DNA from 3 places in the Siphonobacter sp. BAB-5385 genome. Region 3 is predicted to be linked to each of the others. Evidence: riboswitches for the same ligand, from Rfam matches in the RefSeq annotation. Region 3 holds a riboswitch; each other region holds the start of a gene.
What was found. A riboswitch is a leader RNA that binds a small molecule or an ion and turns the genes downstream of it on or off. The one in region 3 is predicted to bind cobalamin.

Region 1 (10,852 bases), on a different contig from region 3:
CATATTTCTACAAATCTCTTGCTTACAAAATCACACATACTAAGTTAACATACTAATAATCAACTGCTTGCATCTATCACTAGAACTGATTTTTGAACCAGACTACTAATCCTGAGCGAAATACCACTCTTGGTTTTTTCTTTTTTATATATGAGTTAATTTTAGCAAATAATGCATAAATACCTGATTATCAACTCTGCGTTTTAACTTATAAATTCAAGGTTTGTAGTAATTATTACTACAATTACATAAATGTATTACTACTTGTTTTTTAAATATTTGCTACATGCCTATCCTTTTCTAATTAATTATTTTACGGATACTGAAATTAATATTTTATAATCACCAAACCATTAAATACTTTTTTTATAAAAACTTATTATTTAAGATCCGTTGAAGCAGAGAATCTCCAGACCATCTTCTGTATTAAAATCTTCATTGTTCTTTTTATTCTCAATCCACTTTTGTTTTTAACGATTGCTTTGCAGGTTCAATCACCGTTCGTTTTCTCTACCGCTCATTTCTTTATTTGCAGTGAATCAGACCTTTGAGACCCATTAAGACGTTTTCATGAACCTCTTCCAGAACCAAGGGGTGGATGCCGAACTTCGCCTGTTCCAGAAGCAAAGCATAGGATGATTGGTCATGAGTCAATACGAAATGTTTCTAACGATTTTAAGTATACGTTAAATTAACTCAGGTAGTATTCGGAGAAGGGTGTGTTAGTGCAGTCAACCAGGTCGAAACTATCTTCTTTTGGCAACCTACAACGGTGAATAGCTGGTCTCAGCCAAAGTTCGCTACGGAGTCCTCTGGATGTATGCGGTTACAGATTCGGTGATTCCGGCCTTTGTAAATCGTACCCTTTGCAGTGGTACGAGTAATCCGGCTCCGCCTTCAAATTTCTTTATACTGGTTCATCTTTCTCTCTCCCTGGGTTCACGCTCATGTACTTCAACCGTTTGTCGTAAACGGCCCATTTCGCACAGCCCTGTACGAACAGCTCAACCAGTAGGATCTGAAGGTTTTTACCTACGCTTCCTCATCTCACCACAAATTAACGGGTTGATGTAAGATCCTTAGTGATCGAATCATACCCAACTCCCCTCAGCTACGCTATCGGATTCTCACGTTAATCAACAACTGCGACCGCTTACAGAATGGAAAGCATTTTCTTTCGACTGGATCGGAAGCGAAAACCCGCCGTGGCGGTAAGCGTCCAGCTGACGCGTTGCATATCCTTGATGAGCAACTTCGTATTTAGATTGGTCCAGGAGCCGCTTAGATACGTATACCAGTTACTGCCGTTGTAACCCGCATTCAGGTTCCCCTGCAATTGAGTTACTGACCTGATTGCCATTCCTTTTACCTGCGTTTCTTTCAAGCCTCCAACGCCAATCGAAGCCGAAGGTGCAATGAGCCAGTTATGGATGACCAGGTTGTACGCGTACCCGCCCTTCAGCAGGAGTGATACCCAGGCCGGATTTCGGGATAACAGGGTAAACGTGCCGGGATCTTCGATTAAATCGGGCGAGGGAACAGGCCAACGGATCGCGTGCCACAGACCCGTCGCCGTAACAAAAGCCGAGCCCGACGAACGGCGTTGCTGCTCGGAAAAAGCATAGGCGGCTTTCGGAGAGAACTGACGGGAATGAACATAATACATCACTTCTGCTCCCGCACTTTCAAAAGTAATGCCGCGAAAAATTTCGAACCCCCGGTGTTTGCCTTCGGGAATCAGCAAGCCGTTGTAAAACTGGTAGAAAGGCTGCACAATCCATTTGCGGTTGCCTAGTCTGACCTTTAGTTGCCGGTAATTGAATTGGGCCTGATTATCCAGCATCGTGCCGGGCAGGTTGAAGGCATACTGTACGTACAGCCATTTATAGGTCAGGTCCGCCCCTAGCGTCGCACTCCGGTTGACCCGCAACTGAAAGTCATTCTTCTGAAAATACCGATCCGAAAAATCGAAGTTGATGTTATACAGACCAGAGTAGACCTCAAGGGTATTCGGTTTCGAAAAAGGTCGGATATAGGTGGTATCGACGGCTTGTGCCGCAGCCATTAATACCTGCATGACCAAACACCCGATCAACAAACCATACTTTTTCATTGTAGTAATCACCAACAAATAGTGCTTTTATACCGCTTTCTTCAGTTCATACGTTCAACTACGGATCCCCTCCACCGATTACCAGCGATCTAACGATTCAAGCCATGTAAGGACTACAACGGGCAGCATTCCGAGTTGTTCATTTTTTGAATATAGTACATTCGGAAAAGAACAAAACAAGATCATTGCTAAGCGTCCCGATGGCAGGTATTCGAGTCTGCTCTATAACATGGACTGGTCGTACACGTAGGCAGTTGGTCCCGACGAGGGGCTTTCCAAAACCAGCTTCTTTTGTGGTCTTTCAGCCCGCTCCTTCCGTCTACGTATTCGATCATTGCCCCTGTACAAGCCAAATTTCTTTGCTAGATTGCCGGAGTATCTTATTCGGAATAAATCCTTTATGCACATGCGACTTTTAGCACTGATGGCCTATGCCAGTATCGCTTCACTGATCCTTACCGCGTTTTCGGAGGACGTTCCAGCCGTTAATCAACTTTCTGCTCAGGAAAAAAAAGAGGGCTGGAAGCTGTTGTTCGACGGCAAAACGCTTCAGGGCTGGCATCTCTATAATCAGGGAAACAAACCTTCCGTGTGGCGGGTGGACAAGGGTGAACTACAGTGTGTTCCGAACGGTACGGGATCAACTTTGGAGCACGGCGACCTGGTCACTGATCAAACGTACAGTAATTTTGATTTGAAGTTTGAATGGAAAATCTCCAAGGCTGGCAACAGTGGCGTCTTTATCAATGTGGTTGAACGCAAGGACATTCCCACCGCCTGGGCTTCGGGGCCGGAGTACCAACTGCTGGAACCTTCGCATTATGATTATAACGCTGATCCGAAAAAACGAGCGGGTTGTCTGTACGGATTTGCTCCCCAGAAAAACGAAGCCGTAACCAAACCCGTGGGTGAGTGGAATCAATCCGAAATCAAGCAGAAAAACGGTAAAATCGAATTCTACCTCAACGGCGTCTTAACCGCCGAACAGGATTTGACTACGTCGGAATGGAAACAAAAAATTAAAAACACGAATTTTCAACACTTCCCGGCTTTTGGCAAGGCTACCAAAGGACACCTGGCCTTGCAGGACTGGATGCAGGGGATTTCATTTCGTAACCTTAAACTAAAAGAAGAGTAAAAGGACTTGAACGGTCTTCTTACTCTTCTTTCAATCAGGGTACTGTGACTCACTATTCTTTCCGGTCACCCTTCATTTCAACCGTTCGGAAACGGGCTGGATAGCCCCTTTTCGGACGGTTGTTTGCTTTCGTTTCATAGCTTTTTTCCGTCGCAGCCACTGCCAGGTTAGTACCAGGCCCGTACTGCTGGTAGCGGTTCCTCCGAGTAATAAAACGATCAGGGTAATATCCCAAAGCGGTCTTCGATTTAATAAAAAGTCAAAGTCCAGACTGTGTAACCCGTGATACAGCCAGCGTTCGACACGTGTTAATGTCTGGTGTTTAGATACCACCTGACTCGTTTTTAAATCCACGTAATACCAGATTTGCTCGGGGGTGTCGAGTTTGGTTCGTAACACGGGCAAACGTTTTTCGCCGTTCTTCGCGTAGTAGTACGCGTCATAACGGTCCAGGACTTTCGATTCCAGCACCGCTACCTTCGGTTCCAGTTTCCGAATTGCTTCTTCGATTGCCTGAGTTTCAAAGGTCTGAAACGGATTGGCTTCGACTTCATCCGCCGCCAGTACACGCGTGTGATGATCGTCCTGCAGAGCCAGGTAGTAAGGTCTGCCGTTCCACTGAATTAATTGTATCTCTTTGAGTACCAGTTCCCGCGACAACTTCTGATAAGCCGCCGCCGGACTTACTTTAAATAAGGTCAGGTTTAGCGGGCCACCCATCCAGCGTTCGGTTGCTTGCGATGAAAGGCGGGCGGAGGGTGTCCAGTTGAAAGGGCTCATGGAAAACAAGCCGCTCAATACCCAGGTAAACGCGAAAAGCCCAAAGATAAAACCCGTGTAATGATGCCAGCGGAACCAGCGTTTCTTGTACGGACTAAACGCCAGCGATTCGGGCCGTTTACGTTGGTAGCGAATGAAGCCCATCGCCAATCCTGCCAGACACATCAGGGTTCCGATTATGGAAACCCAGATGACTATCTGACTCCAGACGGGTCGGTTACGGATGAGGAACGTCGGATAAATCCAGTGCGGAATCGGTCCCAGCCAGGCTAGCAACCGTTGCCGGGCCGTAACCTGTTGAACGACTTCGTTTGAAAAAGGAGACACATACACATAAGTCCCCGCTTCGTTGCCCATTTGCATTCGATATACTTCGGGCAGGTAGCCCTGTGAGCGGTGGGCCGCCATCCACTGATCGATCTCTGTTAATTTTTCAACCTGCTGTACCCCCGCATGGGACCAGTGCTGAGCCAATTGACGAGCAAAGCTTTCACTGGCATAGGGCAAAATAGCCGGGTTATCCGCGTAGATACTAAGCTGGCGGTTTTGTAGGGTAACGATCCGATATACGGGCCGATTCAGTACCATACCTAAGCGAATGGATTTGATGGAATCCGTTACTCCTGCTCTAGTAATCGCTTCTGCCGGCGTTAACAGGCAGGTTGTCAAATCAATCGGAGGCGTTTGTTGCAGCTTCTGGTGTGATTTGAGCGTCGGATACGACACGTACATCATCATCAGTCCCGACAGAAACCAGACCAGAAACAGTAGACTCAAGGCAAATCCCAGGTAGCGATGAACGAGCCGAATGGCTTTAATGACTGTTTTCACGAAAGATATACAAAGCCGCAGACTCCAAAAGTCCGCGGCTGAAAGGTTAAAGTTGGTAACTAAGCGTCAGCAGGTAATTACGGGTGGCTCCGGGATAAAACTGCCGGGTTAAGATCACGTTGGTGAAATAGCGTTCGTTAAACAGGTTATTCACATTCGCCCGAATGCCCACGCGGTTCAGCTGATACCCAAGGGCCACATCGACGGTTCGATAGGACGGCAAAACGTACGTATTCGCCGAGTTGGCGAAGGCTTCGCTTTGATAGTTGAAGCCCACCCCGGCATTCAGCCCTTTCAAGGTTTTTTGCTGAACCGTGTAGTTTAGCCAGGCATTTACCAGATGCTTCGGAGCCAGTACCGCCGTTTTACCCGCCACGGGGTTTACCTCCGCACTGGCGTAGGGTAAATACTGGGCTTTGGTGAAGGTATAACCCACCGTCAAATCAAGGCCCGCGACGGGATTGCCCTGAGCCTCCACTTCGAAGCCTCTCGATTCCGCCGAACCTACGCGTTTGAACACGCCACCGGGCAGACCTTCCACCTGATTGTCTTTTCGCATGTAGTACACCGAAGCCGAAGCGGCAAATTTTGATGACAGCTCCAGTCGGGAGCCCACTTCAGCCTGATAACCCGTTTCTGGATCGAACGTCTCCCCATTTGGAGCTACCCGGCGAGAGGGTTTGAAATACGTTGAGTACGAGGCGTAAACGGATAAAGGTTCAATGGGCTGATAGACTAGGCCCAGCCGATAGGTCAGGGCATTCCGGGCTATGGTTGATTTCGCTCCGTAGTTGGTTACCCGGCGGTCTTTGTCCACCTGATCGGTGTAATATTCGCCTTTGAATACATCGTAACGCAACCCGACTAATGCCTTGATTTTCTCGGAAAACCGGATGAAATCCTGTAAGTATATTCCGTGTACCGTTTCATCCGTAGCCCGGTAATAGGTATCGTAGTAATCGATATATCCCTGGTTTTCAATCGGGTTTTGTACGGGAATGGTTGCTCCTTTGCCGGGACCAAAAATCGTACCGTTATACGTTTTACGGTCCAGTACGCTAAGCGAATACCCCAGCAAAATCTTCTGCGAAACCTTGGCGGTGTTGAGATCGTAGGTCAGCTCCAGCTGATTTTGTAAGGGCTTGGTGAGGTGATTGAAGTAGTAGGGAAACGAGCGGGTAATGGAATCCCGCCGGGTATTGAGCGTCAGTTCTTCCGTTGAAAAATAATCGATGTTATCGTCCGAATACGAGAGCTGATTGGAAAGTTTCAGGTTGGCCATAAGCTGCCGCACGTAGCGAAACTGAACATCCGTTCGCGTATGCTTTAAAAAATCAGCGGGGTCGTTGTAACGCGTCATTAGATCCATGCCGGGAACCAGCACGCCGCCCGCCAAAACGGGAATACCCGAATCCGTGCGGTACACATCTTTATTGGCTCCTAACGACAAATAAAAGTAGTCCTTGCGGGTGGGTGTATATTCCAGGGCCACGTAGGCATTGTTAGTAGAGATACCCGCCTGCCGGAAACCATCGGTATTCGACACCCCGAAATCCATCCGGTACCGAAGCTTCGGGTTGATCGAACCACCCGCACCAGCCCGCATCCGACGGGTATTGAAACTCCCGTAAGTCGCGGAAAAATTAGCCCTGAAATCGGCCGTAGGCTGTTTCCGCACGATGTTGATGATACCACCCAGAGCCGAGTGCCCAAAGAGGACGGAAGCCGGGCCTTTCAGTACTTCGATGCGTTCGACGTTGGCTAAATTCGTGTTGGGGGCACTGGTGGAAATGTTATGTCGCTCATCCCGAACGCCATCCATCAGTACCACGAAATTGCTGAACCCGCGAATGGTGAAGTGCTGAAAACCGCCGTAGGTGTTGTTGGAACGAACGCCCGTAGTATTTTTCATGGCATCCCCCAGATCATCAATGCCGCGTTGCTCGATGGTTTTTGAGCTGACCGAGCTGGTAGACAAAGGCAGATCCCGCAGCGGAACATCGATTTTGTTAATCGCCGAAAAGGAGCGGTTTCGCTGACTGGTTACCGTCACGACCGAAAGCTCGTGGGTTTTCTGGTTAAGCTGATAATGCAGGGGCAGGGTTTCGCCGGCTTTGACCTGTACCTGAACCTGACGCACTTCGTACCCGATACCGCTCAGCGTGAGGGTATACGCTCCCGCCGGAATTGCCTGCAACTTAAAACTGCCGTCGGCCTGGGTGATTGCTCCCAGGCCCATAGGTCCAGACGAATAGAAATGCCGGGTATGGGTTCCTGGGTTTCCGTTTCAATTCGCCCTTCCAGCGAACCGTTTTTGTGTTGCGGGAATGCCTTTAAGAGTACACCGCAGAGGAGTACCCAGGTGGTAAAAAGGGCTTTGCTACTTAATCGTGAAGTAGAAATGGGGAGCATAACTTTTAACTAAAAGGTTAAAAGTTCTTCGCTTGCGTTCTCGCTAATGATGAGACAGGAATACAGAGGAAATCAGGAAAGCTTACGCACGGGCATACGCATATCGGCACAGTGGTGCCCCTACAACAAAGCAAAGCTCCCCTTGATAACGCTCTAAACCGTGAAAGCATGATCAGCTAAGAAAAAGGCAGGTCTCCTGACTTGTTCCATTTCAGACGCCTTCCCATACCGAATGATACAGTGGCTCAGTTGTCTGAAACGTGTGCAGTGTACAGTTTTCCGTTTACAGTTTTCAATTATACAAGTATTGAAAACGGAAACGGTCAACCGCAAACTGCGTAGAACTTACAGTTGCACGACAGCTCGTGATTTACACACGATTCCCTATTAATCTGTCTTTCGACAGAACCTTTTTCCGTGGAATAAGAAGTAAAGAACTTGAATGAGGCCGCGAAGGTAGGCTAAAAATGATAGATTAAAGAAGGAAGAGGTAACATTACCTAATGTCCTTGTTCAACCTTACTCAGGTTTAGCCCGATTAACTACGGTTTAGCCAGGCCCTGCAAAAGAGGAAAGTCAATAGGAAGGCTTCTATCGTTTTACCCGCCGAGCGGCTAATTTAGGCGTTTGCAGCCATTTCAGTGTCGCTCCTGTTTTCAGCTCTTAAACCCGTCCCTGACTCCAAGGATTGGTAGAGACGATTCAGTATAGAAGTGAAGGTAACGCTTCTTATTTGCCCACAATCTCTTTTCTGAAATGCTTCCCCCAGTTGCGTAATTCGACCAACAGGTCTTTCATGGACAGGCCCAGAGGGGTCAGAGCGTATTCTACCGTGACGGGCATACTATCATACAGCGTACGGGTAATGAGCTGATTTTCTTCCAGTGCCTTTAGTTCCTGCGAAAGCATTTTGGGCGAGATCTCCGGAATATCCCGCTGGATTTCACCGAAGCGTTTGTTGCCATACGTCAGGGAGATGATAATGGGAATCCGCCATTTGCCCTGAATGACTTCCATGGCATCTTTGGCTACTTTCAATTCATACTGGCAAGCGGGTTCGGTGCTTTTCATGTTTGGTAATGGTTCATACGTACTTACTCCCAGGTAACTACTTACCCACAGGTAACAGCTATCTTTTCGAAAGTGAATGTAGCTAGTTTTGTCGCATTCACATTATTGAACAAGATCATTCATGAAAAATCTGTTTTTTCTACTCGCGTTTCTAGTATCCACCGTCAGTCTGGCCCAGTCACGTACGCCACGAACCTTTCTGCTCGTGCACGGGGCCTGGTCGGGTGGATGGGATTACGCTAAAGTGGATGCCTTACTAACGGCTAAAGGGGATAAAGTCTACCGACCAACGCTTACGGGTTTGGGCGAACGCGTGCATTTGTCCAATGCCAACGTCAACCTCAGTACATACATCTCCGATATTGTCAATGTGATCCGGTTTGAAGACCTGCACAACGTAATTCTCGTCGGACATAGTTACGGCGGCATGGTCATAGCGGGCGTGGCGGAGCAGGTACCCGACCGCATCCGTCAACTCGTGTACCTGGACGCAATGGTACCCAATGATGGGGAAAGTGCCAGGGATGTGTGTGGTCCGATCTGGGACGCCTGATGGTATCGCACATCAAAGACAGCGTGATGACCTATCCCTTCGGTCCTACCAAACCCACGCCGCCCATGGACGTACCTCAGCCCATTAAAACTTATACGGAGCCGCTAAGAATTAGCAATCCACGGGTTAAATACATTCCAACTGCTTTCATTGTCATGACGAAAAACGGCAAAAGTGATAGCCATACGGACGCCATGGGCCTAAGTCGGGCCAGGGCCAGAAACTGGAAGATTTACCCCTTCGAAGGCGGCCATTACTCCATGCGGGAACAACCCGAAAATCTGGTAAAAAAACTGGAGCTGGTACTGGGGAAGTAATGGCTGAGGATTCGTTCGTAACTGTATCTTGAGTATTAATCAGTTATGAAGCATTTCCTTCAATTCCTCAGGAATATATAGGAGTCAAGTACTCCGGAAAACCTTTCAGAGATCGAGTCTTAGGTTGTGTTTTATTAAACGACGAGGGCAGGAACGGATGCAATCCATTCCTGCCCAACCGATCGAACCTACGGCTCTCGACAGAATTCTAAGAACCATACAGAATCGTTGAAAAACTCAGGTACTATCCGCAAAAACGCTAATTTAGTCGAGTCGGACTGTACCCGCAGAGGTCCCCATCGGCTCCTCCGCAGTTGACGGACGGGGAGCGTTTTCAATGGCCTCCAATAGCCAGACGGGAGGTTCCCCGGCTGGCTGGTCGCCCGAGGTCGTAGTCGTACCGGTATTACTGCTCGCGGGATCTGTTCCCTGGGGCTCTCCGCCGGCGTAACTCGGCGTTGAGTCCGACGTTACTGAGCCGGGAACGACTTCGGTTTTGGGATCTACTTCAATGGTTATTTTCATGGCGATGCTAGTTCAAAACCGCGTACCGGGCCTCGATATTGACGGGTACGTTGGTCAGATTTTTGATTAATACCCAATAGGTTACGTACGTGGCGTTAGCCCGTTCTACGCGGGTTTCCCATTCCACCTGGGGGGCTCCAGTCCGTGGTGACGTAGGTACCACATGCCAGATGACGTGCCAGCTAGCCGGCCAGTTGAACGTATACCACTGGGCGGAGGCATTGGCCGCTACCGTACCCGTAAATTGAACACCAACTCTCATGATCGTGAAGGTTTGAAATAAGGTTAAGAAAAATTTGTATCCGGGTTATCAGACCCCATTGTTTCAGCAGGTTGAGACTACCAGCCCAGTACCGTAAACCTCCCTTCAAAATTCAGGGGCCGGTTACTGAGATTGGTTACATTGAGCCAATAGGTAATGAAGCCATCCGAAGCCCGCTCTACCTGCGTTTTGATTTTAAGCTGCGGAGCACCGGGTACCGGCGTAGTAGGAACGGCCGTCCATACGACGTGCCAGTGAGCGGGCCAATTGAACGTATACCAGCGACCTGTAGCATTGGCCCCCAAACTGCCCGTAAACTGCACGCCCGACCAGGTATTGGTTTGTAAGACGAGCGGAATCAACTGGCGTAAGTTGGGACGATTACCGATCCGTTGCGTGAGCGGACGTCCGGTTGCGGCCTGTTGGGGAGAACCCGTCGTGCGGAGTACTTCCCGGGCCCGGGCGGGCGTCAGCGGGATGCGACCGTAAGCCCGAAGAATGCCCTGCAAACAGGCCAGGGTTCCGACAACGATCGGCGAAGCACTCGACGTACCGTTGAACGTATCGGTATACTGTTCGTTTTCGGGTCCTCCCTGTAAATCCCCGTACCCCGTGGTCGTCACTTCCCAACCCCATCCCTGCACGTCGATCATGGAACCAAAGTTGGAAAAATTGCAGCGTGCCCGGTCGGTGTATACTTCTCCACTACCCGTCTCGGCGTTGCGTCCGTGCGTACCGGGAGGCGGATTTCCTGCTCCTACTACCACGGCCCCCGAGTCCCGGTTGGCCCGGTTAAACGGATTCCGCCAGGTCGCCGGAAAACCCGTCAAAGCCGTATTATAGCCCGCCG
Region 2 (10,852 bases), on a different contig from region 3:
TACGGAGCGTACGTGGGTATGGCCGGTCGCGGTGAACCGATTCCCTTGGAAAGTAACTACTGCGAAATCGATCCGAATAACGTTGATAAATACGGGATTCCTACGCTGCGATTCCACTACAAATGGTCGGAAAACGAAGTGAAGCAGGCCCAGCACATGCAGGATACGTTTGAAGAAATGATCCACGAAATGGGAGGTATTGCGTTAGGAAATAAACCGGGGAAAGAACAGAACTATGGCCTGGAAGCTCCCGGCAAAATCATCCACGAAATCGGTACGGTCCGCATGGGCAGCGATCCCAAAAAATCCGCTCTGAACTCGTTCATGCAGGGTCACGACGTGAAGAACCTGTTCGTCGTAGACGCCGCTCCGTTCGTTACCCAGGGCGACAAAAACGTAACCTGGACGATCCTGGCGATGTCTATGCGAACGAGTGACTACATCATTGATCAGGTGAAACAGAAGAATTTATAAAGCGTTTTCTGTTTTCGGTTTACAGTTTTCAGTTATGGCTACCGTTCAGCGATTTGAGGATTTAAAAATCTGGCAAAAAGCTAGGGTATTTTCTGTATTGATTTTTGAATTAACGGGGACGGGTCCCTTTGGCATGGACTTTGACCATCGAAGACAGATCAGGCGTTCGGCAGATTCGGTCATGGACAATATTGCTGAGGGTTTTGGACGAGGGAGCAAAGGTGAGTTTATCCAGTTTCTGGGAATCGCCAAAGGTTCGTTAACGGAAGTCAAATCTCAGTTATACCGAGCATTAGATCGTCAGTACATTTCAACAGAGATCTTTGAAAAAGTGTACGCAGATGCCGATGAGCTAGGGAAAATGATCGCTGGATTTATTTCCTATCTGTCAAAAACGGAAATCAGAGGAAGTAAATACAAAGGCTCTACTGACAAAAATCAATTACAGGAACCAGCGTTGGATTATCAGGGCTGGACGGAGTAGACGTACTAATTACTGAAAACCGAAAACAGGCAACTGAAAACTGATACGCATGAAACGTCGCGATACACTTAAATCCATTGCACTCGGGTCGCTGGGCATGGCTACGGTTCCTTCGACGGACCTGGTGGCGGCACCGCCTGAGAAACCGCTACCCATTCCCGGTGGACGGCAGAAATCCGAAGCCATTCGGGATGCCAAACTCATGGCGGAAAAGTTCTTTACGCCGCACGAGCTGAAAACGATTACGGTCCTCTGCGACATCATCCTTCCCGCCGATCAGAAGTCAGGGAGTGCCTCGCAGGCGGGCGTACCCGCGTTCATCGAGTTTATGGCGAAAGACCAGCCCGTACACCAGACGCCCCTGCGGGGTGGGCTGGCCTGGCTCGACAGCGAAAGCCGCAAACGCTTTAACAAGAAGTTCGTAGAACTGACGAAGCCCCAGCAAATCGAAATCGTCGATGACATTGCCTACCCTGAACAGGCCAAGCCCCAGTACTCTCAGGGAGTAGCTTTCTTCAACAAAATGCGTGACATGACGCTTACCGGTTTCTACACCACCCGCATGGGCTTTGACGACCTCGGCTACGTAGGAAACACCCCCAACAATTGGGAAGGTGTACCCGAAGAGGTGCTGAAGCAGTATGGCTTGAGTTATGAATAGGGAATGTTTTAGGTTTGAAAAGAGAGTTTGAAGTTTGAAAAGGTGTGAAGTTTGAGTAAAGTTTAAAGTTTGTTGGGGTTTGAATAGCGTTTCAAGTTTGAGTGAAGTTTGAAATTTAAGTAGGGTGCAAGGTTGAGCGAAATAGGTTATTAACTTCATAGCCTAGGGTCATTTCACTGTACTTACAAGCCACTGAAACCCCTCTCAAACGCTCTTCACACCTAAAACCATTTAAACCTGAAACTTCACTGAAACCCCATCAGACCTCAATCTCATTCCCCAATGCTGATTCGGAGAAATACCGGGTCAGCATTTTTATTTTCCCTACTTTTGCGGACGTTTTAGGTTTCGGTACCTCCCGGTACCGGATTAAAAGGGAACACCGGTGCAAATCCGGGGCTATCCCCGTAGCTGTAAGTTTCGGTCAGTTTACAGTTTACGGTTTATCGTTTTCAGTTAATGGGTAATCGTATTTAACTGAAAACAGACAACCGAAAACTGCAAACTGAAGTTTCCAGACAAATCGCCACTGTATCCGTTCCGGTATGGGAAGGCGTCTGGGATGAAACGAGCCAGAAGACCTGCCTGAAACGAAATCCATTTCGAGCTTTCGGGTGAAAAGTCGTTTAGGAAAGGTAGACTATTGGCGGGTGGCTCTGACGCCCGTCCGTATCGTTTATGCCTTTCGCCTCGCGTAACCGGATTGCTCATCATCTCTTTTATTCAGAAAACGATGAGCGTTTTTACCAAAAGTACCCTTCTCTGTTTGTTGGCTACGACCGCTGTTTGGGCTCAGGAAACCCAGCTGGAACCCGTCACCGTGACGGCCAACCGTACCGATCAGAAACTCTCCCAGACCGGAAAAGTCGTCACTGTACTCCCGGATTCAGTCCTGCAAAAATACGCTACGCAGTCCGTCGGTGAATTGCTTTCGCGTCAGGCTGGCTTCATGGTAGTTGGTGCCCAGGGGCCTCTCGGTACCAATCAGGACGTATACGTACGCGGAGCCGGCCAGGGCAATACCTTGATTCTACTCGACGGCGTACCCATTTACGATCCCTCCGGTATCAACAACACCTTCGATCTGAACTTACTTTCCGTGGGCGAAATCGAACGGATTGAAATTCTGAAAGGAGCCCAGTCTACTCTGTACGGCTCGGATGCCGTGGTGGGGGTCATCAACATTTTCACCCGAAAGGAAGGCGACCGTCCGTTAGGAGCTTCGGCTACGGTACAGGGCGGGAGTTATGGTACGTTTCGGGGTACGGTGGGCCTGAATGGTTCTTCCAAAGCCGGATACTTCAACGCCCAGTACACGCGGTTACGTTCCGATGGGTTTTCGGCGGCATACGATGCCAAAGGCAATCAAAACTTCGACAAAGACGGTTTCTGGCAGGATAACGCCTTGTTCAACGGCGGAATCCAATTGGGATCGAAGTTGCTCTGGAAAGTACGGGGCATGTATTCCTGGTACCGAAATGAACTTGACGGGGGAGCCTTCAAGGATAGTACTCAATACGACTATACCAATACCATGAAAATGGCCGGTACGGGTTTTGAGTATACGCACAAACTCGGAAAGCTGACGGCCAATTATGCGTTTACGACCTTTGACCGGAAATCCGAGCTGGATCAGTCGAGTTTTGAGGGGAATACCCATTTCGCCGAACTCTACCATTCCTGGAATATACGACCCTGGTTTGATCTCATCACGGGAGCCGATCTTCGTTCACAAAATACCTATCAGGCTAATCCATACGGCCCACCCATTCAAAAAGATACGGCTCATACGCAGTTGATAAGTGCCTACGTAACCGCTCTGTTACGTAGTCGAACCAACCTTGCTCTGGAATTGGGTGGCCGGTATAATCACCATTCGTTGTACGGAAGCAATGTTACGTATTCGGTCAATCCTTCGTATCTGTTCAAGGATCGATACAAAGCCTTTGTCAATCTCTCCAGTGGCTTCCGAACGCCTACGTTGTATCAGTTGTATTCGGAATATGGCAACAAAAGCCTGAAACCGGAAACCAGTCGTTCGCTGGAGCTGGGGGTACAATGGTTTAACAAAGACAAAAAGTCCAATATACGGGTACTGTACTTTGATCGATTAATTAAACAAGTGATCGATTTCCAGTCACTCAGTCAGCCTCCGTATGGCCGGTATGTGAATTACAATCAGCAAAAAGATCATGGGTTCGAACTCGAAGGCTCTTACCTGTCAAACGGCTGGTCGCTGACGGCGAATGCGACTTACGTGACCGGGCAGGTTACGCAGCCCGTGAATGGACGCGATACGACGTTTAATAATCTATTCCGTCGCCCAAAGATTTTGGTCAATGCGACGCTGGGTTATCAGATTACCCCGAAAGTATTTGCTTCCGCTACAGTACGCTCTTTAGGGAAACGTGCAGATCGATTCTACAACGGTGAAACCTACCAAACGGAGCTTGTCGAGCTGAAACCTTACACCACTCTGGACGTTTACGCCGACTACCAGATCAATACTTTCCTACGCGTATACGGCGATGTCCGTAATCTGTTTGATATGCAGTATTTTGACATTTACGGATACAATACCCGGGGCCGAAACTTTACGGCGGGCGTGCGATTACAGTTTTAATACGAGAACTACGTAAGCTGAAGGGTCTGGCCCGGGGTGCAACCTCGGGCTAAGCAAATTGAACCCCGTTGGGGTTTTTAGTACAGCTCAATAGCAAGCGTTTGAGTGGAGGCTTTAGCGAATGTGTCTACTTCAAACAGCCCTTAAACCACCTATCAAACCATTCAAACCTTAAACCAAAACACCCCCGATGACTTTAAAAGAAACGCTTCGTCGAAAGATTGATCTAAAAACCAAACCGCTGGGAGCCCTGGGTCAACTCGAAACGCTGGCCCTACGGATCGGTCTGATTCAGCAAACGGAGACTCCTGCGTTGAACAATCCGACGATCCTGGTATTTGCCGCTGATCACGGGATTGCGGCGGAAGGCGTGAGTGCATACCCAGCGGAAGTGACGTATCAGATGGTCCTTAATTTTTTAGGGGGTGGAGCGGCCATCAACGTTTTTTGCCGGGAAAATGGTCTGGATTTACGCGTCGTAGATGCGGGCGTGAACGCTGCTTTTCCGGAGCATTCTTCTTTAATCGCTGCGAAAGCGGGCTACGGAACGGCTAGTTTTCTACACGGTCCCGCCCTGACGGTTGAACAGCTGGAATTCTGTCTGGCCAAAGGAGCGGAACTGGTACAGAGCTTACAGCAAACGGGCTGTAATGTCGTCGGATTTGGGGAAATGGGAATCGGAAATACTTCCTCGGCGAGTATGCTCATGAGCGTTTGTACGGGCATCCCGCTGGACCAGTGCGTGGGCAAAGGAACGGGACTGACGACGGATCAGCTATCCCGTAAACGAAGCGTATTGCAGCAGGCTCTGACTCGGCACGGTTCGCCCACCGACCCTTATAAAATCCTGCAAACCTACGGAGGCTTCGAAATCGCCCAGATGGTGGGAGCTATGCTAACGGCCCGTTCGTTACACATGGTCTTGCTGGTGGATGGCTTTATCTCGACGGCTGCTTTGCTCGTAGCCAGCCGGATACAGCCGGAGGTGTTGGAGAACGTAATCTTCTGCCACCATTCCGCCGAACAGGGACATGGCTTACTACTGGATTTTCTGCAAGCGGAACCTTTGTTACGGATGAACCTGCGGTTAGGCGAGGGTACGGGCTGTGCTTTGGCGTATCCACTGCTGAAAAATGCCGTGGCCTTTCTCAATCAAATGTCTACTTTCGCCGAAGCCGGTGTTTCTTCGCTTGATGACTGAATTACGATTATTCCTAACGGCGGTGGGTTTTTACACCCGCATTCCCATTCCGGGCTGGGTTGGCTACGGGGCCGAACAACTCAATGCCTCCCGCAAATACTTCCCCCTGATTGGAGCCATCGTGGGGGGAATGATGCTGGCGGTCTATTTCAGTAGTGAACTGATTTTCCCCAAAACGATCAGTATTTTGCTGAGTATGATTGCTGGAATCCTAACGACGGGAGCCTTCCACGAAGACGGTTTCGCGGACGTATGCGATGGCTTTGGCGGTGGCTGGACCAAGGAGCAAATCCTGACGATTATGAAAGACAGTCGGGTCGGAACGTATGGAGTAGTCGGCTTGGGTCTGCTACTGAGTTTGAAGTTTCTGATTTTACTGGAAATAGCGGGAGTTTCCCCTCATCTCTTCTGGAGTGGTATTCTGAGTGGACAAATCGTAAGTCGCTTTATCGCCTCCACCATGATTGATACGCACGCCTACGTTCGGGATATCGATACCAGTAAAGTGAAACCGATGGCTTCCGCCCGATTAAAGAGGCCAACGTTGTTCGTAGGATTCTTCTTTTGCCTGGTATCCCTGCTGACCTTACCCAATTACTGGCTGGGATTGGCGGCAGTATTGGCGTTCGGCAGTAAAGTAATACTAGCTCAGTACTTCAATCGATGGATCGGCGGGTATACGGGCGATTGCCTGGGTGCCATTCAGCAGGTGAGTGAAGTGATTTTTTACCTTAGTCTATACGCGGGATGGAAGTGTTTGTAATTCGTCATACCGCCGTCAAAGAGGCCCAGGGGCTTTGTTATGGGCAGAGTGAAATGGCTCTGGCCGAAACGTTTGCCGCTGAATCACAGCGAATCGTAGATCGGTGTCCGGAAATCTTTGATGTGGTATTCAGTAGTCCCTTACAGCGTTGTACGCAATTGGCCGGGCAGTTGCCCGCCCGGGAAGTACAAACGGATGATCGACTGAAAGAAGTATCTTTCGGGAGCTGGGAACAAAAAGCCTGGAACAACATTACCCGAACGGAATTCGATCCCTGGATGGATGATTTTGTTGACGTAGCCCCGCCGGACGGGGAGAGTTTACGGCAACTGTATACGCGGGTAAACGAGTTTCTGAATGAACTGCGAAACGTACCTCATCAGCGGGTGGCGGTCGTAACCCACGCGGGAGTCGTACGTTGCGTATGGGCGGCTTTGCTGGGTGTACCCTTGCAAAACATCTTTAAAATTGAGGTTTCCTACGGTCAGATCCAGGTATTCGAACTGGGTCCGGAACCCGCCTTTGATCGCTGGATAAGCTCGGTAGTTAACTGATTTTTTGTTTATTTGTGAAGTTCCCGTATCTAAGGGGGGGCCTCGCAAACCTATGAAATCCTTACTTCTGCTTTCGGCAGCCCTGGGGCTAAGCCTGACTGCCTGCCGAAATTCTACGGACCGCCAGACGGCCCAGCAAACCACTACCTCGCCCGACTCAACCGGTACCGACTGGGCCATGCTTCCCTTCGAAAAAGTGGATAGTCTGAATCCCGTTCTGGTACCCTCGCCCGCATTAACCTTCCGTGACCCCATCTGGAAAAAAGACGTGAAGTGGGAAGAAAAAGACGTATTCAATCCGGCGGCGGTGGTACGGGATGGGAAAGTCTATCTGGTATACCGGGCCGAAGATAAACTGGGCAAATACGCGGGCGTTTCGCGACTAGGGCTAGCGATTAGTACCGATGGCCTGCATTTCGAAAAAGAGGATACACCCATTTTCTTTCCCGACAACGACGCCCAGAAAAAGTACGAGTGGGAGGGTGGTTCCGAAGATCCGCGTATTGTGGAAAGTCCGCAGGGCGATTACGTCATGACCTATACGGCCTACGATGGAAAAACGGCCCGGATGATGCTGGCCACTTCCCCGGACTTACGGAAATGGACGAAACACGGCCCCGTACTCGGCGAAGGCAAACACCTGAATACCTGGTCAAAATCCGGAGCCATCGTAGCGAAGCAAAAGGGGGATCAGATTGTAGCCGAAAAGATCAATGGAAAGTACTGGATGTATTTTGGCGATACGAATCTGTTTTTGGCCCAATCCGATGACCTGATTCACTGGACGCCGCTGGAAGAAGCCGATGGCTCGCTTAAACCGATTGTGCGGCCACGCCCCGGTAAATTTGACGGCCAGCTCGTTGAACCTGGTCCCTATGCGTTACTGACGGAAAAGGGAATTTTACTGATCTATAACTCTGCCCGCCCCATTCCCGATAAAAAAGACGCACTGGTCTATTCAGCCGGACAAGTGCTGCTCGATAAACAGGATCCGACGAAGATATTAGCCCGAACCAGTGAGCCTTTTTTCATTCCTGAAAAAAACTACGAACTCACGGGGCAGGTCAACAACGTCGTCTTTCTGGAGGGTCTGGTTCCCTTTAAAAACAAGTGGTTTCTGTACTACGGAACGGCGGATTCCAAAATTGCCGTGGCCGTTCACGAAGATTAACCTAAAGACTCAGGTACGCCTGCAGGCCCCCTTCCAGGTTATGGATACGGCTGAAACCCTGTTTGGCGAGTACGCGGGTCGCTACGGCACTTTGCATTCCCGAGCCACAGATAACAACGATTTCTTCGTTCTTCCAGCTATCGGGAATATCGTGTACCCGCAGCAGTAACTCATCGAGTGGAATATGCAGACCGCCGATGGAAAAGCTTTCCCATTCGTAGGGCGTTCGGATGTCTAGAATTCGAAGGTCTTCGCCTGCCTCCAGACGACGTTTTAATTCAAAGGCAGAAATAGCTTCCATAGCTGTAAAAATAAAAACGCTCAGGGTCTATACAGGCCCTGAGCGTTTCGTGTATGCTTACTTCGATTCGATTTCGTTGTACGCCAGAATGCCTCCCAGTACGTTGCGAACGTTCGTAAAGCCCTGACTTTCTAAAAACTGCTGAGCTCGGGCGGAGCGGGCACCAGAACGGCAGTGAATAATGACTTCTTCATTTTTCATCGGCTCCAGTTCGTCGATTCGGTCGGGCAGATCGCCCAGCGGAATCAGCGTACCACCCAGGTTTTGCTCTTCGTATTCGTCGGGGTTGCGAACATCAATCAGGTTTATTTTTTCACCTTTGTCGAGGCGTTCCTTCAGTTCCTGCACAGAAATATCCATGTGTCGTAGCGTTTGGTAAACGGTTAAAAAAGCAAATCGTTAGAGGTTGCTAAGCGGGCCTTTTCTGCTGAACGTTCAGCGAGTAGCCATTAGTATCCCCCTTAGTTAAGGCAAAGCAAGCAAAATGTTCGCACAACTTACTTTTCAACGACCAGTTTTTTCACCAGGGTTTGTTTCCCATTCGACAGACGCAGCAGGTACAGTCCCCGACTCAGGCCCGAAAGATCGGCCGCGGGTTCCGGCAGGTCGGATTTCGACCAGAGCGTGCGTCCCGACAGGTCCAGTACTTCCAGCGACCGGAAGCTGTCAAGATTCCAGCGAATACGTCCGGCACTCGGATTGGGATGAATCCTTAGATCGTTTTCCCTGATTTCCTCTACGCCCGTAACCACTTCGCTCGCTTGTCCACCCATAACCGGACGAATCATCAGAGCTCCTTGTAGATTGGTATTCTGAGCCCATTCATTGCCCAGATTGTAATAAATATGATTGGAAAATTTCGTACTGTTTTTATCCAGTCCAATCGATATCCGGTTTTGCGAAAGCTGCTGGTAGGCTACCCAAAAGGTGTCACGTACGGCGACAGGATTTTGAAGTTTGAACTCGACAAAACCTTGTGGATCGTCGGGATATCTAATCAGAAACGACTGTCGGGTAAGCGTTTGACCGGGCTGACCGTTGCGGTTAGCCAGAATATGTAAAACAAAAGTATTGTTTGGGGTATCCGTTGGATACCGGATGGTTTGCATCCGTACGGCGGAAACTACGTCAGCTTTTCGCGTAACAAATCGAACCGCTACAAAGCCATACTGCTGGTTGATGCCGGCCGCATATTCCGCCGATCCGTCATCATAGGCAAAGTAATCCGCCAATTCAGTAATGGAAGAGAGCGTATCATTCCGCCGCAAATCTACGCCCGGAATACTCGGGTTCTGGTCGTCCGTGGTTAGAATATCAAACGTGGTCCGAACGAGGGCTCGTTTACCCGCAAAGGCGGGCAGGGGCGAAGGAACTACCCGTTTTTCCTGTGAACGGAGCTGGGGAATGTTCTCGGAAATATTCTGCGTAAAATTCTGAATCGACTGTCCCGTTGTAAGTTCCTGAATCCGGAATCGTAAGGTCGTAAAGTTGTTGTTGTTGAACAGGTTCGTAATGTCCGTACTGATCGTATCTGCCGTTTCAGCCGCCGGATTGACTAAGTAATGAGCCAGCGGCATCGCCCGGTAGTGCTTCAAATACGAACTGATGGACCGGCGGATGGAAACATCCTTAATGTACTGATCGCGAACCGAACGACCCTTGTTCAGGTATACGTAATCAATATGCCAAGCATCGAACTCGCCCGATTGCCTGCCAAAAGTCTGAAACCGAAACTGAAAACCCGCGTGTAAATATAGAGCCGCCCGTACGGCAATGCGAGCCTGGGCGTATTCATTCATTACCTGCCCACCCTTTTGAACCCAGACGGTCTGCCAAACATTGCCAGTAGTCAGAAACTGTACCCGCAATGAATCTTTTGAATCGGGTTGTTCGCCCAGCCCTTTGGTGATCCAGAAAAAACTCAAGTATACCGAGTCACGGGGCGATAGACCGGCCAGATTAATCGGCTGAGAAGTAAGGGAATCCGTTTCTCCAGTAGCTAATGGAGTATTTGAATTATAAGGGATTCCATCGCGGCGAAGGCCATCAAACGAAACGATATTCAGCGAAGGATGATTATTGGTGAGGCTATTGTTGACCACCGTACCACCGCCGGGCATCCACAGTGAAGGATCGGGTATACCCGTTCGTGTAATGGAAAAATCGTCAAAAAAGGGCAGCGATACCGCAGCGGTACGGGCTCCGGAAGACTGCGTAGGTATCGGAGCTGTCGTAATCGGAAACTCTCGGAATTGGGCCTGTACTCCAAAACCTAAGGAACACAGCAGAAGGGTAAAAAGTAATCGCATACAGATACCGGACCAATGAGCCATTGATCGTTGATGGATTGGGTAGGATATTCAGAAAAGCAAACGAAGCGGAACCTGTTTTATGGTTCCGCTTCGGTATTAATTACGCTCGGGTTCGGTGGGGCCTTCACCCGTGTCGGTATCGGGTTTTCCGGCGATCCACAAGTCAATAATTTCACCCACGTTGATTTTGGTGCCAATGCCGGGAGCGGGTCGCTGTTCAACTACCGTACCGGGGGCCGCTCCGGGAACCTGCTTGTAGAGGATGGTGCCCATGCGAAGGTCCGAGCCCTTGATGATGATTTCGGCTT
Region 3 (10,852 bases):
CGAATGGCTCTTGCCCAAAACGCTTCCTATGACATTTGTATTTACGGAGGCACATCCGCGGGAGTCATTGCGGCGTATACCGCCAAAAAAATGGGTAAAACGGTGGTGCTCATCGAGCCGGGCCGCCACTTGGGCGGGATGAGTTCGGGCGGTCTGGGTTATACGGACATTGGGAATAAGTACGCCATTACGGGACTGGCGAACGACTTCTACCGTCGCATCGGTCAGCACTACGGAAAATTTGAACAGTGGATTTTCGAACCCAGCGTGGCCGAAAATTTATTCAAAGCGTACTGTAAACGGGGCGACGTTCCGGTAGTATACGAATATCGACTCGCCAGCGTCAAAAAGACGAACAACGTGATTAACCAAATCACGCTGGAAAAATCGAATCAGCCCTCGGCGGCAACCAACCGGACGATTCAGGCTAAAATGTTCATCGATTGTTCCTACGAAGGCGATCTGATGGCGAAGGCGGGCGTTTCGTACGTGGTCGGACGGGAAGCTAACAGCCGGTATAACGAAACGTTCAACGGCGTACAGGTGATGAATGGTCATCAGATGCCCGAGAAAATGGACCCCTACGTGGTGCCCGGCGATCCGAAAAGTGGATTGCTTTGGGGGATTAATTCCACCCAACTCGCACCCATCGGCTCGGGGGACAAAAAAGTACAGGCCTATAACTTCCGGATTTGTCTGACCAACCAGCCGGAAAACCGGATTGCCATTACCAAACCCGCCGATTACGATCCCAAACGGTACGAATTGCTGCTTCGCATCATCGAAAAGCGGTCTTGGAAAGCCCTCAACGATATGTTTATCTGGAGCCGGATGCCCAATGGTAAAACCGACATCAACAATCGAAACGGGTTTTCGACGGATATGATCGGGATGAACTGGGACTATCCGGACGGTGATTACGCGACCCGGACGAAGATCTGGAATGACCACGTGAGCTATACCAAAGGGCTGTTGTATTTCGTGGGAAATGATCCTCGGGTACCCGCCAGCGTTCGGCAGGAAATGCAGCAATGGGGCTACCCTAAAGACGAGTATACCGATAATGAAAACTGGAGCCATCAGTTATACATTCGGGAGGCTCGCCGGATGGTGGGCGAACTGGTGATGACTCAACACCACTGTCAGGGCCGGGAAGTGGTATCGGATGGGGTAGGGATGGCCGCCTATACCATGGATTCGCATAACTGCGATCGGTTGATCATCGACGGGTTTGTGAAAATGAAGGCAACGTGGAGGAAGGCGGCTTCGGACCCTATCCGGTTTCGTACCGGGCCATCGTTCCTCAGCAAAAGAAGCGGCCAATTTGCTGGTCCCGGTTTGTTTGTCGGCTACGCACATTGCCTATGGTTCGATCCGGATGGAACCCGTCTTTATGGTACTGGGACAGTCGGCGGCAGTGGCCGCGGGTATGGCGATTGATGGCAAACAACCCATTCAGGCCATAGACGTCAAACAGTTACAGAAACGGCTAGCCAGTAATCCCTACGCCGATGGCAGTCAGCCGGATATTCTTGTCACCAGCGACCACGAAACCCAGACGACTCGCAAGGGTTCCTGGATGGTACAGACCTACGGCGGTTTCGGTCCTTCGTTTTTGATGGATACTACGAATCAGGAAAAGTCCATTCGCTTCAAACCTACGATTCCCAAAGCGGGAACGTATACGATTTACACCTACGTACCGAAAGTAAAGAACCGCTCCTCCGAAGCGAGTATCGAAGTCTTTGACGGAAAGCAGAAAAAGCAGCAAATGATCCGTAGTGCGGAGGTACAGGTGGCCGGTCAGACGTCCGGGGAATGGGTCTCGCTGGGCAGTTACCCCTTACCCGCCGGAACAACGGCCTACGTAGAAATCAGTGGAAAGGGCAACGTCATTGTCGATGACGTATTACTCGTGCCGGAACGGAAGCGATAAGTATCCGTTCTTTTTAAACCTATAATTATGGGAAGTATGCAACTGAAGCGTCGAGCTTTTTTAGTCAGTTTATGCCTGTCGCCCGCCCTTTTAACCCACGCTCAATCGTCGGTACGCCGGGCCGATGTAATTATTTACGGGGGAACGTCGGCGGCCGTCATGGCTGCCGTACAGGTAAAGAAAATGGGCAAAACGGTACTGGTCGTTTCGCCCGACAAGCATTTGGGCGGCTTATCCTCGGGTGGGCTAGGTTTCACCGATACGGGAAATAAAGAGGTCATTGGTGGATTGTCACGGCAGTTTTACCAGCGACTTTACCAGCATTACCAGCAGGATTCCGCCTGGAAATGGCAAAAACGCGAAGCCTACGGCAACAAAGGGCAGGGGACCCCCGCCATTGATGGCAACGCCCGGACCATGTGGATTTTCGAACCCCACGCCGCCGAACAAATTTTTGAGGATCTGATTCGGGAACATAATATTACGGTGTATCGCGAAGAGTGGCTGGACCGTTCGACCAAAGGTCTTACGAAAAAAGGCGGAGCAATCCAGTCTTTTCGGACGCTCAGTGGACAGATATACCAGGGCAAACGCTTCATCGATGCTACGTACGAAGGCGACCTGATGGCGGCGGCGGGCGTGAAGTATCACGTGGGCCGCGAAGCCAACCGCGTCTACGGTGAAACCTGGAATGGCGTGCAGCCCAACGTATTTCAGCACGGCCATTACTTCAAAGCGAAGGTGAGTCCGTACAAAGTGCCCGGTGATCCGAAGAGTGGCTTGTTGCCGGAAATTGCTGCCGAAGGGCCGGGGCCGAAGGGTGAGGGGGATTCTAAAATTCAGGCGTATTGCTTCCGGATGTGCATGAGTAACCATCCCGACAACCGTGTACCCTTTCCCAAACCCGAAGGTTACGATCCCGCCCGGTATGAGTTGCTGGGCCGGGTATTTGACAGCGGCTGGCGGGAGACGTTCCAGAAGTTTGATCCCATTCCCAATCGTAAAACGGATACCAACAATCACGGCCCGTTCAGCAGTGACTATATTGGTAAAAACTACGATTACCCCGAGGCCACGTACGAGCGGCGGCGAAAGATCATTCAGGACCATCAACGGTATCAGCAGGGCCTGCTGTACTTTATGGCTAACGATCCACGCGTGCCGGAAGACGTACGTAAGGAGATGAGTCAGTGGGGGTTGGCCAAAGATGAGTTTACCGATAACAACCACTGGCCGCATCAGATTTACGTTCGCGAAGCCCGCCGAATGTTAGGGGAATACGTGATGAAGGAGGCGGATGCATTGGGGGAAACGACCGTACCGAACCCGATTGGTATGGGCTCGTACTCGCTGGATGCCCACAACGCCCAGCGGTATGTCACGCCCGAAGGGTACGTACAAAATGAAGGCGACATTGGGGTACATCCGAAACAACCCTATTCCATTGCCTACGGCTCAATCTTACCCAAAGAGAAGGAATGTTCGAATTTGCTGGTGCCGGTCTGCGTATCCAGTTCGCACATTGCTTATGGTTCCATCCGAATGGAACCGGTATTCATGATTTTGGGTGAATCGGCGGCGACGGCGGCGGTGCTTTCAATCGATAAGAATATTAGTCCGCAACGATTACCGTATGGGGAGTTGAAAGCGGTTTTGCTAAAGAATGGACAGCGGTTGACGTTGTAAGAGGGTTTTTCTTTTCCCCGTATTGCCTACGGGGCTAGTCATATTGAATCCCTTCGGGGTTGCGATGTCTGGTTAGAGGGGAGGGACTAGTGCAGGTTAAGAAACCCGCACCAGTGGGAACCCCTTCGAGCTCAGGTGCTCTTAATCCCGAAGGGGTTCAATATGACTAGCCATGGGTCGCACCCATGGCTAGTTTTTATTCCGACCGCCCCTCCAGTACTCCCTCACTTAACGCATACAGTTGTTGCAAGGCCTGTACCGTTTCCGGCGAAGGTTCCTCCCACAGGTTTCGTTGGGCGGCTTCGAGCAGACGTTCGGTGATAGCCTGCAAGGCCCACGGATTGCTTTCCCGCAGGAAATCCTGGAGTTGCGGGTCGAGGGCGTAGGTTTGGGCTACTTTTTCGTACATCCAGTCTTCAAGAACCTGGGCCGTGGCGTCGTACCCGAAGAGATAATCGACCGTGGCCGTCAGTTCCAGACCGCCCTTGTAGCCGTGGCGTTGCATACTTTCCAGCCATTTCGGATTCACCACCCGCGAACGGAATACCCGCAGAGCCTCTTCCTTCAAATCCCGCACCACGGGTCGGGCGGGGTTTTGCGAGTCGCCGAAGTAATGCTTGGGCTGCTGTCCGGTCAGACTACGAATGGTTGCGATCATGCCGCCGTGGAATTGCAGGTAATCATCACTATCGAAAATGTCGTGTTCGCGGTTATCCTGGTTGTGCAGGGCCACTTCCACGCCCGAAAGCCGCTGCTGAAACTCCTGTCGGGCATCTACCCCCGCCGCCTGTTTGCCGTAGGCGTAACCACCCCAGTTCAGATAAGCCTGAGCGAAATCCGCTTCATTCTGCCAGTTTTTTTCGTTAATCAGGGGCAAAATTCCCGCCCCGTAACTACCCGGTGCCGCTCCGAAAATGCGATACGCTGCCCGTTCCTCCGCCTCTTCCAGCGGCAAATCCTGTAGTTGACTTAAATCCTTTAAGTAATGCTTGCGGACAAAATTCTGATCCTCCGGTTCATCCAAGGCGATGACCAGCTGTACGGCTTCATCCAGTAAATCAATCAAATGCGGGAAGGCATCGCGGAAGAACCCACTGATCCGGGTCGTGACGTCGATTCGGGGTCTTCCCAAGTCCGTCAGCGGAATGATTTCAACGCCCGTAATTCGCCGGCTTTCGGTTTGCCAAACGGGTTGCACGCCCAGCAGGGCCAGAATTTCGGCCACGTCATCGCCGTGCGTTCGCATGGCACTCGTTCCCCAGATGCTGATGCCTACACTTTCGGGGTAAGTTCCAGATTCCCGCTTATGTCGTTCGAGTACCTCGCGGGCCAGTTGCTGACCCACTTCCCAGGCCGCCTGTGAGGGTAGGGCACGGGGATCGACGGCGTAAAAATTGCGTCCGGTCGGGAGGATATGAGCCATACCCCGGGTAGGAGCCCCACTCGGACCGGCGGGAACATACCCACCCGAAAGACCGTGCAGCAAATTAGAAATTTCCTCGTCCGTTCGGGTCAGGTTCGGTACCAGCTGTTCACACACGTACTGCAGGACGGGTCGCAACTGATCCAGCTGGGCCGGAGGAAGCTGGAAGGTTTCAAAGAGTACTTCATCCAGTCGCGACGGCTGGAACCGATGTTGTAGCAATACCCGAAACAGGTGATTACTCATCTCATCGATCACTTCCAGAGCATCCGCCGCCGTAATGAGGGGACGGCCCGCCCATTCCTGAAAATGCGGGTCAACCTGCGGCAGTTTCTGTCCTTTGTGTTCCTGTAAACGTGAAAAATCAAGGTTGAACAGGCCCGCAATCGTCTCGGGTAAGCTGGCGAAATCCTGATTGGGCAGGCGAGTCATGGCCTGTAATAAATCAACCAGAGCGTCGCCTTCGGGTACTTGCCCCAGGGTGTGCAAGCCATTGCGAATCTGAGCCGCTCCCAGTTCGCAGAGGTAGCCGTCAATGTCTTCAATCAAGTGAGCAATGTCCTTGCCTGCCATCTCCGTCAGCGTTACGGGTACGCCTTCGGGCGTCAGTTCATCGTCCCAGTCATGTTTGTGATCGCCATGTCGCGACTCAGCAGGGCCGACAAATCCGTATCCAGATTCGTCCGCTGAATCAACTCCCAGATCTGCCGCTGGAGTAGGGGAAGTTTGGCCGGATCCAGCATTTCCACCTGATAATATTCATCCACCAGTTGCGTGAGCTGAGCCAGTTCGCCGTACTGGTCAGCGGTAGTCATGGGCGGCGTCAGGTGGTCAACAACAACGGCGTGGCCCCGGCGTTTGGCCTGCGACCCTTCGCCGGGATCGTTGATAATGAAGGGATAAAACAGGGGTAAATCACCCAGAATCGCATCGGGAAAACAGTTTTCCGACAAGCCCATCCCCTTGCCCGGCAGCCATTCCAGCGTACCGTGCTTGCCCACGTGCACCAGAGCATCGGCTTTCCAGACATCCCGGAGCCAGCGGTAAACGGCGTAGTAATGGTGCGTCGGAGCCAGGTCCGGCTGGTGATAAATGGCGTCGGGGTCCATGCCATACCCCCGGGGAGGCTGAAGCAGCACGATGGCATTTCCCAGCTCGATACCCGCGAATGAAATTTTTCCTTCATGTACATAGGTTTCGCCCGGTGGAGGTCCCCATTGCTTGAGCATTTTCTGCTGGAGCGGTTCGGGTAACTCTTTCAACCACTGCGTGTATTGCGAAGTAGATACGCGTCCCACTGCCTGTGCGAGTTGCTCGGGCGTTAGGTAGGTTTCATCGTACGAACAGCGGTCAATGAGCTGGTGAATCAGTTCCGTACCCGTGGTCGGTAGGTTTTCCAGCGAATACCCTTCATCCTGCATGGCCTGTAACATCGCCAGGAGGGAAGCCGGAGCGTCGAGTCCGACGGCATTGCCAATCTGGGAGGCTTTGGCGTTCGAATTGGTAAAAATGAAGGCGACTCGTTTCTGAGCGTTCGGCGTATGCCGAAGTCGGGCCAGTCGCTGAGCAATTCCGGTTACCCGCTCGATGCGATCGGGGACAGGCTCATACGCCGTGGTATCGCCGTTTTTTTCCTTGAAAGAAATGGGAACGGTGATGATACGCCCGTCAAATTCGGGAATGGCGACGTTCATGGCCGTATCCAGGGGTGTCAGGCCGCGACTCGATAATTCCCAGGGCACACGACTCATTCCACTCGTGATGGCCTGTAAAATCGGTACATCGAGCTGACGTAAAGCCCCGGACGAACCCTGCTGATCGGCATCCGTCATGGCATAGGAAACCGTATTGATCAGCGTATCAATGGCCACGCCTGTCGTTCGATCAAAAAACTGAAAGGCCTGCGGGCAGCCCGTTCCGGGATGAATCGCTTTCAAGGAAGAAGTATACACTGCCAGGGCATTGATCTGGCGATCTTCCAGTGAACGAATCAAGGCATCGACGAAAGCCGTGTTCCCACTGATCCAGTGCGAACGGTAAAAGGTAATCCCGACCGTCGGTTGCCGGGGATCGTAATGTTTTTGCCAGTCGCTCAGTTCCGCATTTTCGGGTAAGTCGGGATGGTAAAGGCCGTGTTCGGGCAGCGTCTGGGGCAGGTCGGCTCCGTACCCCGTCAGCAACAGGTGATCGGAAAGGTAGTACAGCAGCGACGTAAAATTCCCCGCTCCGCCCGCCTGCACGTAGGACAAGGCATCCTGCTGAATGGCTGGAGATACCGTAGAAACCGCCGCAAATTCGGGGTTTAGTTCGCCCGTACCGCTGATGACAATCAAATGCTGCTGATTCTGCTGGGCCCGCTTCACCAGTTCATGAAAACCCGGTACGCTACTGGGCCGTCCGTGAATTCGCAGAATAATCACCTGAGCCGCTCCAATCTCCCGCTCCAGCAACTGAGCCATGTGAGCCTCGGTCTTGATCGCCAGTAAACTCAGGCCCAGTACTTTGGGAAAATCGTCGGGTAAACTGATCCGGCTGAGGGTCAGCAAATCCGTATCGGCGTGCGTCAGAAACACGATTCCATCGGTGGGCGAGGGCGTTTCTCCGCGTAGGGTAGCGGTTTCCGAGCCTTTCCAGGTGTAATACTGAAAGACAAATTCGGCCAGTTCGGCGGGCGGACTCAGGAAGCAGTCGGCGGCCAGCATGCGATCAATGTAATCGAAAATGGCTTTGATGTGCCATTCGCTATTGACCGAATGAAACCAGACCGAATGCCCGTCGAAAAGCAACGTAGCCACGTTCGCCAGCGTGCAGGGGCCCAGGCAGCCGCCTTTGGTCAAGTGAACCTGATTCCGCATTTTTCGGCGGAGCCATTCGTTTTTGTAGACGTCAACCAGTACCGGGGCGTACCCGCGGTCGGTTCGCCCGCAGCAGCAGGCATTATAGCAGTAGGACAAATGTCCCCGCCGCTGGACCAGATTAATGGCTTTTCCGTCGGGTCGCATGACCCGTTGCCGTTTGATTTCAGCCATGTTGATGCGTGGAAAGGGAAGTAGAAAGCGTACGAAGCAGATCCGTCAGCCACGTTGGGCCATCGCCCCAGTATAAGTGTACGTACGAAGCCAGGGTATTTTGTACGCGGTAGATTTTAGTCCCGACTTCCAGACCCCGGGCATTGCGGACCGGAGCCAGGGAAGCAAACTCTTCCGCTTCCTGTAAGGTAGAGTAATGAAACTCGTGACCTTTCAGTAAGGTATTTTGAAAGTGAATTTGTCGATAACCCAGGGTCAGCTTCGCGTGTTGCAGACTCGTTGAAAAGGGAAACACCCCCGCCATCGGATAGCTGTGACCTTCCGCATCGGTTAACTGCCGGCCCAGGTACATCAACCCGCCACATTCCGCGTAGGCGTATCCGCCGTTCTGGCAATACGCTCGCACGCTTTCCCGAAAGGACGTATTGGCACTCAGGGCCTGAGCGTGCAATTCAGGGTAGCCACCGGGCAGGTACAAGAGATGCGTTTCGGGCAGCTCGCTATCCCGTAGCGGACTTACGTACTGTACTTCCGCCAGGGCTTCCAGCACCGCTAGATTTTGGTGATACTGAAATGAAAACGCTTCATCCCGGGCGATAGTCACCTTACAGGCCGTACGATGGGACAAGGCTTGAGCTAGGGGAGCCTCTTCATTGGTTTTAGTAAGGGCTAAGAGCCGATCCAGGTTAATGGTCTGCGGAATCTTCCGGGCGATGGCTTCGATGATTCGCTCGTAGTCGATCTCCGAAGACGTACGTAACCCGAGGTGACGCGATGGAATGGTAAAATCGGGATGGGTAGGGAAATAGCCCAGACAGGGCAACCCTACATCCTGACAGGCTTCTTCCAGAAAACGGAAATGCGAGGCCGTCTGTACACCATTGAAAAGGACGCCGGCGATTTGTATGCCCGCGTAAAAATGCCTGAAGCCGTACAGGAGTGGTGCTGCCGAGTACGCCATTGCCTTGGCCTGTACCACCAGGATGATGGGTATACCCAGGCATTCGGCCAGCGAGGCCGTACTTGCCTGCATCCGGTCGGCTCCGTCGAACAGGCCCATCACACCTTCGGTAACGGCCACATCCGCTCCGGAACGGTACGTTTGATAAAGCGTTTTCAGGTGTTCGGGGGAGGCCATAAACAGATCCAGATTGATACTGGCTCGTCCGGCGGCCGTACGATGGTGCTGACTATCAATGTAGTCGGGCCCGCACTTGAAGGGCTGAACCGTTAGGCCCCGGTGTCGCAAAGCCCGCAACAGACCCAGCGTAAGCGTCGTCTTACCCGAACCACTGTGCGGAGCCGCAATGAGAAAATGACTGGCCATGAAAGAATAAGCTGGCCTTCCTGAAAAAGACAAAAAAGAAGAATCGGAGACGTGTACACCCCTCCGGCAAACCTACTTCTGATTTCCGCCTTAGTCCGTGAAAGCGTGTAACCGATACAAAAAGGCAGGTCTCCTGGCTCGTTTCCTTCCCAAGGCCTTCCCATACGCGAGGTACAGTGGCTTCTCTAAAGAAAGTTTACAGTAGTCGGTTTTCCGTTTACAGTTGATTAGTGAAGTATTTTACTCCTGAAAACTGAAAACAGTAAGCTGAAAACTGAAAAACATACAGTTGCACGACAGCTCGTGATTTAAACCGCATCGGCGGTCCGCACGATTCCCTATTCATCCGCGGTTAAGCAGAACCTTTTCGGGGACGAAGATACGTTGCTTTGCTTGCCTTTCAGTAGGATAAACCCTGGGATTCGTCCCCAATGGTTGGGATAGTAGTAAGATTATTGAATCCGTTAACTGTCAAAAGGAAAGATTACCTAGTGAAAATTTGACAGTTTTCGCTGACAAAAGGTAAGAAAAACAATTTTGGCATGCCCGTTTAAAAGAGCGGAAGTGATGAAGAAATGTCTTCATTACATTCGTTTGATCAACTTTTAAAAAGGAGGTAACTATGTCACTCATGAGAAAAAAGGATGAGCTGTTTCCCAGCTTCCCCAGCTTTTTTGATGATTTCCTAGGTCGCGACCTTTTCAATTGGAATCAATCGCATTTTTCATCGACGGGTACGACCGTTCCGGCGGTGAATATTCGCGAAACCGCCGATGCGTTTGAAGTCGAAATGGCTTCTCCGGGGATGAGAAAAGAAGATTTTCACATCCAGCTTGACGGAAATACGCTGAAGATTTCCTCTCAAAAGCAATCGGTAACGGAAGACAAAAAAGAAGAACACTACTCCCGCCGGGAGTTTAGCTACCAGTCTTTTGAGCGGACCTTTGTTCTGCCGAAAGATGTCGTCAATGAAGAAGGCATCCAGGCCCGCTACGAAAATGGACTGCTGCATCTGACCATTCCTAAACGGGAAGAGGTAAAACAGAAAACTCCCCGGTTGATTAGTATTCAGTAATTACTGCGATACTTCACTTTTGAAAGGACTGCTTTAGAAGCAGTCCTTTTGTGTATAAGGGGCTATTGAGGGGGTAGGAAGCCTTTTTAATTGTGGTTTGACGAGCGTCTGTGACGCTTGTCAATGCGTTCTACAAGGCAAAGCTTTGCGACAGTTCCTAGATACAAAAGGATTACTCCCGAAGCAGACAAACCAGCAACGAACTTTCCTGCTAGAACGAAAACCACTCGATCCACAAGGAGTGTATCTTTGAATACAAATCTTATCTAAATCTTTCTATGAAAGTATTCTTTGTCCGCACACTTCTGATGGCTCTGCTGGGGCTGGAAGTCACCTTTGCCCAAAGTAATAAACCTTTATACACTTTTCCTATTGG

Region 1: linked by a shared signal. The riboswitch ahead of BWI93_RS02635 (TonB-dependent receptor) and the one ahead of BWI93_RS23125 (cobyrinate a,c-diamide synthase) in region 3 are both predicted to bind cobalamin.
Region 2: linked by a shared signal. The riboswitch ahead of BWI93_RS06890 (TonB-dependent siderophore receptor) and the one ahead of BWI93_RS23125 (cobyrinate a,c-diamide synthase) in region 3 are both predicted to bind cobalamin.

The regions. Positions count from the first base shown of each region.
Region 1 covers NZ_NMPS01000031.1:159,346-170,197, forward strand. Annotated here, with positions in the region: gene BWI93_RS02620 (DUF4421 family protein) at 1,154-2,113, opposite strand; gene BWI93_RS02625 (DUF1080 domain-containing protein) at 2,520-3,251, shown strand; gene BWI93_RS02630 (PepSY domain-containing protein) at 3,324-4,862, opposite strand; gene BWI93_RS02635 (TonB-dependent receptor) at 4,909-7,101, opposite strand; cobalamin riboswitch at 7,443-7,702, opposite strand; gene BWI93_RS02640 (helix-turn-helix domain-containing protein) at 8,004-8,345, opposite strand; gene BWI93_RS02645 (alpha/beta fold hydrolase) at 8,467-8,898, shown strand; gene BWI93_RS02650 (hypothetical protein) at 8,874-9,215, shown strand; gene BWI93_RS02655 (hypothetical protein) at 9,480-9,740, opposite strand; gene BWI93_RS02660 (hypothetical protein) at 9,748-10,002, opposite strand; gene BWI93_RS02665 (S8 family serine peptidase) at 10,080-10,852, opposite strand, start outside.
Region 2 covers NZ_NMPS01000070.1:147,454-158,305, forward strand. Annotated here, with positions in the region: gene BWI93_RS06875 (GMC oxidoreductase) at 1-474, shown strand, start outside; gene BWI93_RS06880 (four helix bundle protein) at 509-958, shown strand; gene BWI93_RS06885 (gluconate 2-dehydrogenase subunit 3 family protein) at 1,008-1,619, shown strand; cobalamin riboswitch at 1,946-2,223, shown strand; gene BWI93_RS06890 (TonB-dependent siderophore receptor) at 2,263-4,242, shown strand; gene cobT (nicotinate-nucleotide--dimethylbenzimidazole phosphoribosyltransferase) at 4,433-5,443, shown strand; gene BWI93_RS06900 (adenosylcobinamide-GDP ribazoletransferase) at 5,436-6,206, shown strand; gene cobC (alpha-ribazole phosphatase) at 6,191-6,760, shown strand; gene BWI93_RS06910 (glycoside hydrolase family 130 protein) at 6,813-7,931, shown strand; gene BWI93_RS06915 (rhodanese-like domain-containing protein) at 7,933-8,232, opposite strand; gene BWI93_RS06920 (rhodanese-like domain-containing protein) at 8,290-8,592, opposite strand; gene BWI93_RS06925 (T9SS type A sorting domain-containing protein) at 8,730-10,541, opposite strand; gene BWI93_RS06930 (PASTA domain-containing protein) at 10,641-10,852, opposite strand, start outside.
Region 3 covers NZ_NMPS01000220.1:65,373-76,224, forward strand. Annotated here, with positions in the region: gene BWI93_RS23110 (FAD-dependent oxidoreductase) at 1-1,440, shown strand, start outside; gene BWI93_RS29800 (FAD-dependent oxidoreductase) at 1,343-1,936, shown strand; gene BWI93_RS23115 (FAD-dependent oxidoreductase) at 1,973-3,622, shown strand; gene BWI93_RS29135 (cobaltochelatase subunit CobN) at 3,819-5,618, opposite strand; gene BWI93_RS29140 (cobaltochelatase subunit CobN) at 5,651-8,074, opposite strand; gene BWI93_RS23125 (cobyrinate a,c-diamide synthase) at 8,067-9,401, opposite strand; cobalamin riboswitch at 9,507-9,783, opposite strand; gene BWI93_RS23130 (Hsp20/alpha crystallin family protein) at 10,033-10,476, shown strand; gene BWI93_RS29805 (hypothetical protein) at 10,755-10,852, shown strand, end outside.